Regions from separate parts of the Cryobacterium sp. Hz9 genome, predicted to be linked through region 2. Evidence: predicted binding sites of a transcription regulator. Region 2 holds the regulator's gene; the other holds the start of a gene.

Region 1 (3,412 bases), on a different contig from region 2:
GGCGGCGCCGCGTCGTGACCTATATTTCGTAACTGGTGGCATCCGTTGTGGGCTTGGTTGCGTGCTTCTCTTTTTTGTCGGACGCCTCGGTGCGGTCGAGCAGGCCGCTCACCCTGGTTTGGGCCACGGATGCGGCGTCGCGGGCGATGGACTCAGCCTGCGAAACGACCTTCTGTGTGCCGGGTTCGCCCCACAACGCGTGGGCTTTCGCACTGAGGCGGTCGTAGGCCTGGCGTCCGGACCGGGATCCGAGCACGAAACCCGTCGCGGTGCCAGCGAGAAACAGTAGTTTGCCTTTCATGGGTACTCCTTTGGGGTGATGGGTCTAGGCGGTTGGTTCCGCCAGTGCGGGGTCTTCCTCGTCCGCCCCGTGACCGATTAGATCCGGGTTCGATGCCGTGTCGTCGGGGCCGGGGTCGGGGGCGTCCGTGTAATCGGCATCCCGGTTCGCTTCGTTGTCGAGGTTGTCCTGGTCGTCCTCGGCGTCGCTGTCCGGATCGGCCGGGGACGCCGCAGAGGCTTCACCGGCGGTCGACCCGGCCTCGCCCGGGGCTGGCCCGTCGGGACCGGTGCTCGCGCTGGGGACTGGAACGGCGGAATCGGCGGGTTCCTGGGCGCGTTCCTCCGCGTGTTCCTCTGCGGGGCCGTTGGGGCCGTCCGGTCCCACGAGCTGGTCGGGATTACTGGGGGAGCTCGGCGCATCTGGCCCGGCATCAGGCCCGGTATCGGGAGCGTCGAGTGGTGGTTGGTCTATGGGGTCAGAATCGTGGGTCACTGCAATACCTTTCCGGGGGTCAACGGGCGGCAATCAAGTTATACCCCGAACAGGTGCTATTCAGGGAAAATATCCCGCACCGCACCGGGAGCCCGCACCGAGAATCATGCACCGTCGCCGAGGAGCAAAGCGCGCAGCGCCGTTTCGACCGAGACTCGCCCCGCGGGGTTGATGGTTTCACCCGCCCGAAACAGGTCGACAACGCGCGGATCGACGTAACTCGTGCGCGCGATCGCCGGTGTGTTGCCGAGCGCATCGGCGGCCTGCCGCATCGCTTCGGCAATGGCGCGGTCGTCGGCGCGACGGCTCCGGGTTGCTGCGCTCGGCGGCCGTGCCAGGGATGACAACGGCACGGTTCCTGCCGACAAGCTCTGTGCGAAGCTCTGGGCCAGGCTCTGCGCAGCAGCGGCTGTGCCCCGCAGGGTGCGAAAGTCTTTCGCGGTGAATTCGCCCCCGGTGCGTTCCTTGATGAAATCGTTGATGTCGGCCGCCGACACGGCGCTCTCGACATCATCCGATACCCACGACAGCAGGGGCGCTTCCGGGCGGTCGCGCAGTCGGGGGCGCAGGTAGGTCGCGAGGTCGGCATCCGCTATCACGCCCTGAAATTGCTGCCCACTCTTGGCCGGAAAATTCAGCCGCACCACGTCGCCTCGCACCATGACGTGCGAACAGAGCAGTGTCGAAAGTCCGTGGCTGCCATAGGTGTCGGCGTAACGCTCGCTACCGATGCGCAGCGAGGCCCGGTCGAGGATGCGGAACGCAGCGGCGAGCGCCCGGGTGCGCGGCGGGCCGTCGCCGCGCAACTCCCGGGTGACCTGGCCGCGCACCCGTGGAAGCGATTCGGCCAGCTGCAGTGCACGCTCGAACTTCAGGCGGTCCTTCTGTTCGCGCCAGACCGGATGGTAGATGTATTGGCGGCGCCCGGCAGCATCGACGCCGATCGCTTGAATATGACCGTTGGGGTGCGGTGAGATCCACACGTCGGTCCAGGCCGGCGGTATCGCGAGGGCCGCGAACCGCTCCCGTAATTCTTTCTCGGTGACGGGCCCCCCGGCCGGGTCGCGGTAGCTGAAGCCGGTACCCGAGCGCCGCCGAGCATACCCCGGCCGGGTCGGGTCGCTGCGTCGCAGCCGGGTCATGCGGGTGCCATCGAGAGGGGGTGCATGACGGAACAATACTGCGACTTGGTCCAGAGCGGATGTCGAACATCCGGTTTTTTGGGGGACAGCTTGCATTTCACTCGTAGCTGTGTTCGACTTGAAGCATGCGGTGGAACGAACAGAAACTACAGACCGAGCACGTTGGAGCGCTGCCTGGCCTCGCCCGCCTGAACAACCTCGTCCGCAGCGTGCAGACGCCCGAGTTCGCCGGCATCACGTTCCACGAGATCCTCGCCAAGTCGGCGCTGAACCACGTACCCGGGCAGAGCGCGCTGCCGTTCGGCTATACGATCAACCCCTACCGCGGCTGTTCACACGCCTGCACCTATTGCTTCGCGCGGCCCACCCACCAGTACCTCGACCTCGACGCCGGCAAAGATTTCGACAGCGAGATCATCGTGAAGGTCAACGTGGCCGAGGTCTTACGAAAAGAACTCGCGAAACCTACCTGGGGGCGGCATCCGGTGGCCCTCGGTACCAACACCGACCCGTACCAGCGTGCCGAGGGACGCTACCGGCTCATGCCCGGCATCATCGCGGCCCTCGCCGACAGTAAAACCCCCATCTCCATCCTCACCAAGGGAACGCTGCTGCGCCGCGACCTCGACCTGCTCGTCGAGGCGAGCGCGCGTGTTCCGGTCGACCTCGCCATGTCGATCGCCATCTATGACGAAGGACTGCCCGACGATGGACTGCCCAAGGCAGGACTTCCCGACGATGGACCGCGTGCCGGGCTGCAGCAGTCGGTTGAGCCCGGCACCCCCACCACGAAGGCACGCCTGGCCACGGTCACCGCGGTGCGCGAACGCGGACTCGACTGTGGCATCTTTCTCATGCCCATTCTGCCGTTCCTCACCGACACTCGCGCCCACCTCGACGAGGCCCTGCGGCAGGCCAAAGCGGCCGGAGCCACGAGCGTGCTCTACTCCGGGCTGAACCTCAAGCCCGCCGTCAAAGACTGGTACCTGCAGTGGCTGGCCCGCGACCACCCCGAGCTTGTCGGCCGATACCGGGAGCTCTACGCCGGCGGTCAATACGCGCCCAAGGAGTATCGCACCTGGCTCGCCGCCCGCATCAGACCGCTCATCCGCGCGCACGGGCTCGAACGCGGAGTCGTCGACCCCTCCACCGGTGGCGTGCGGTCGAGCGCGCTCCCGGCGTCCCCAGAACGGATGCCCCCACCAGCCACCCGCAAGCCGCCCCACTTCGCGCCCACCCCGGCAGCCGCTAGTGACCTTGCCCAGCTAGTGGTAGGTAGCGCGGTCGGGAGCCCGGTGAACACGGCTCGCCCATCCCTGATCGCCGCCGAACTACCGCCCGAATGGGCGCCCACATTGTTCTGACCCCGGTAACCGCGACCGCACGCGCCCCCGGCGTCCGCCCCCGCACCCACACGCCCCCAACCCCGCCCGCACGCCCCCCCGGCGTCCGCCACCCGCGCCCACACGGCTCGGTCGCAGCCCGGTGGCATACT
Region 2 (3,412 bases):
GCGAGAGCATCGAAGGGCCGCGCACCGCTACACTCGCGGCCGTCGCATCCGCTTACGGGGTACTCGGACGGCTGACCGGCCGGCCCTCCCTGTTCGTCGCGGCGCCCTACGGCAGCCTCGATGACGCCCTGCCGGAACTCGCCGCCACCGCCGTTGAAGCGATTGGCCTCGACCTGGTGCGGGGCACCCTGCCGGAGGCGGTGCCCGGGCTGGCCGGGAAAACTCTGGTCGCCGGGGTGATCGACGGGCACAACATCTGGCGCGGCGACCTGGCCGCCGCCTTCGAAGCCGCCGAGAGCGTGCGGACGCTGTCCGACTCAGTCTCGGTGTCCACCTCGACGTCCCTGCTGCACGTGCCGCACGATGTGCTCGATGAAACGTCGCTCCCGGGTACGCTGATGAGCTGGTTGGCCTTCGCCGACCAAAAGGTCGGCCAGGTCGCGACGCTCGCGCTCGGCCTCACCGCCGGGCGGGCCGCCATTGCGGCATCGCTGGCGGAGGCCGAGGCGGCCCTGGCAGCGCGGCGGAGCGCTCCCGGGGTGCGCGACGGAGCCGTGCGTGCCCGTGCCGCCGCACTAACCAACGCCGACTTCACCCGTGGAGCCTACGCCGATCGCCTGAGCGCCCAAGACGCGGCGCTGCAGCTGCCGCCGCTGCCAACGACCACGATCGGATCGTTCCCGCAGACTGCGGACATTCGCCGGGCACGCGCCCGATACCTCACGGGAACGCTCGCCGCCGACGACTACCGCGACCTGATGCGTGCCGAGATCGGCCGAGTCGTGGCGTTGCAGGAAGAGATCGGACTCGACGTGCTCGTGCACGGCGAACCCGAACGCAACGACATGGTGCAGTACTTCGCCGAGAACCTCGACGGGTTCGCCGTGACCGAGAACGGCTGGGTACAGTCCTATGGCAGTCGCTGCACCCGGCCATCCATTCTGTGGGGCGACGTGTCGCGCCCGGCACCGATCACGGTGGACTGGTCGGTATATACGCAGAGCCTCACTGCCAAGCCCGTCAAAGGCATGCTCACCGGGCCGGTGACGATACTGGCCTGGTCCTTCGTGCGCGATGACCAGCCACTCGGCGAGACGGCACGCCAGGTGGCCCTCGCTCTGCGCGATGAGATCGGCGACCTCGAGGCTGCGGGCATCCGGATCGTTCAAGTCGACGAGCCAGCCCTGCGCGAATTGTTGCCGCTGAAGGCGAAGGACCACGCCGACTACCTGGACTGGTCGGTCGGCTCATTCCGGCTCGCCACTTCCGGGGTAGCGGATGCGACCCAGATACACACACACCTCTGCTACTCGGAGTTCGGCGTTGTCATCGAAGCCATCCGAAACCTCGACGCCGACGTCACGAGCATTGAAGCGGCTCGGTCGCGCATGGAGGTCGTGCGTGAGATCAAGGCCGGCGGGTTCGACCACGGCATCGGGGCTGGCATCTACGACATCCACTCGCCCCGGGTGCCGAGCGTCGATGAACTGACGACGCTGCTCGACACCGCCCTGGAATCCATCCCCGAGCGTCAGGTTTGGGTGAACCCGGATTGCGGGCTGAAAACGCGCGGCTACGAGGAGACCGTGCAGTCGCTGCACAACATGCTCGCCGCGACCCGAGTTGTTCGCGAACGCCGCGGCGCGCAGGTCAGCGTCTGACTCGACCCGCCGCACGCTCCGACGGACAGTCTTGAGGCCCGATCACCGGTCGGTGGTCGGGCCTCTGGACTGCCTGTCGTGTTGCCTGAAATCAGGAAGCTAAACCGAGCGCAGTACCGCGACGACCTTGCCGAGGATGTCGGCAAAGTCGCCGACGATGGGTTCGAAGTTGCTGTTGCGCGGCAGTAGCCAGGTGTGCCCGTCGCGTTTGCGCAAAACCTTCACCGTGGCCTCGTTGTCGAGCATGGCCGCAACGATCTCGCCGTTCTCTGCGGTCTTCTGCTGGCGCACGACCACCCAGTCGCCGTCGCAAATCGCGGCATCGATCATCGACTCGCCGACAACCTTGAGCATGAACAACTCGCCCTGGCCCACGAGCTGACGGGGGAGCGGGAAAATCTCGTCAATCTGCTGATCTGCTGTGATGGGGATGCCAGCGGCAATGCGGCCGACGAGCGGAACCATTGCTGCATCACCGACCTGCACGCCCGGGTGGAAGCTGTCCTGGTCACTGCTGGCGACGTCTTCGGGGGCACGTGGAATTTCGATCAGCACTTCGAGCGCCCGCGGTCGATTCGGGTCCCGGCGCAGATACCCGCTGAGCTCGAGTTGGTTGAGCTGATGGGTCACGCTCGACAGCGAGGCGAGACCGACGGCGTCACCGATCTCGCGCATACTCGGCGGGTAGCCGCGCGAGCTCACCGACCGTTGAATCACGTCGAGAATGGCGAGCTGGCGTTGGCTCAAACTCTTACGGCGCCGAGTGCCGCCTTTGTCGCGGGTGCCGTTGGTGTCTCGTGTCACGATGAGCGCTCCTGAGGTCGGTCCCGCACGGTCTGAGCAGACGTGTCGCGGGGATGTCGGTGGTGTCTGGTTGAGTATGAATCAAGCAATCGTTCTATCGAAAGTTTATCCAGTTCTCGCCCCTGAAACAAACACTTATTCGAGTGTGTCGCGCGAAATTCCGGGCTTAAACCAGAAAAAGCTTGCATGTTCGATTGTTCGAAGTTATATTCGGAACATAGTTTCGTATTCGGTCCTCCCGGCCGAGGACCGGATACGAGACTCGCAGCCCGCCAACCTTGGAGGTTTGACATGACCACAGCATCTGCAACCGCACGACCGCTCTCTGCCGTAGCGCACACACCCGTCACCCGTCTGCGCCTCACCCGTCGTGGTCGAGTAGTGCTGACGGCCCTCACTGCCGTGCCGCTCGTGCTCGCTGCCGTCGTCTTCTCCCTCAACGGGGGACCGGCCGGCGCGTCGGATTCGGCCACGGGGCTTGATCTCATGTCGTACACGACCGAATCCGGCGTTGTCGCGACGCTGGCATACTCGCCCACCGACGTCGGTTCCGCCGTCTTCATGACGGTCGAGCCCGGCCAGACCCTCTGGGACCTCGCCGAAGAGATCTCTCCGGCTGCCGACCCGCGCGACGTTGTGGCGGAGATCAAGCGATTGAACGCCCTGGCCGTCGAAACCCTGCAGCCGGGCCAGCGCCTGCAGGTCCCCGCCAACTCGTAACACGCAAAGCCGTGCGAGGCACGGAGCCGGAACACGGCGCGTAGTAGAGGGTCGTAGCATGGAACCTGTGACCAGTCTCGAAGATCTTCCGCTCCGCGCCAACCTGCAAGGCTTGACACCCTACGGAGCTCCGCAATTGCACGTTCCGGTGGCACTGAACGTCAACGAGAACACGCATCCCGTTCCCGAGGCGGTTGCTCGCGATATCCTCGCCGACCTGGCCGAGG

The links. The regulator LexA, encoded in region 2, represses DNA repair genes until DNA is damaged. The targets are predictions, from matches to a motif close to TCGAACANNTGTTCGA.
Region 1: a site for LexA is predicted at 1,980-1,995, ahead of E3N85_RS07335 (Rv2578c family radical SAM protein). Genes of this name have one in related genera too.

Annotation. Positions count from the first base shown of each region.
Region 1 covers NZ_SOFC01000014.1:108,969-112,380, reverse strand. The annotation lists gene E3N85_RS07350 (hypothetical protein) at 20-301, opposite strand; gene E3N85_RS07345 (hypothetical protein) at 326-775, opposite strand; gene E3N85_RS07340 (DNA topoisomerase IB) at 880-1,917, opposite strand; gene E3N85_RS07335 (Rv2578c family radical SAM protein) at 2,043-3,281, shown strand.
Region 2 covers NZ_SOFC01000011.1:33,248-36,659, reverse strand. The annotation lists gene metE (5-methyltetrahydropteroyltriglutamate--homocysteine S-methyltransferase) at 1-1,661, shown strand, start outside; gene lexA (transcriptional repressor LexA) at 1,761-2,468, opposite strand; gene E3N85_RS04480 (LysM peptidoglycan-binding domain-containing protein) at 2,757-3,185, shown strand; gene E3N85_RS04475 (histidinol-phosphate transaminase) at 3,244-3,412, shown strand, end outside.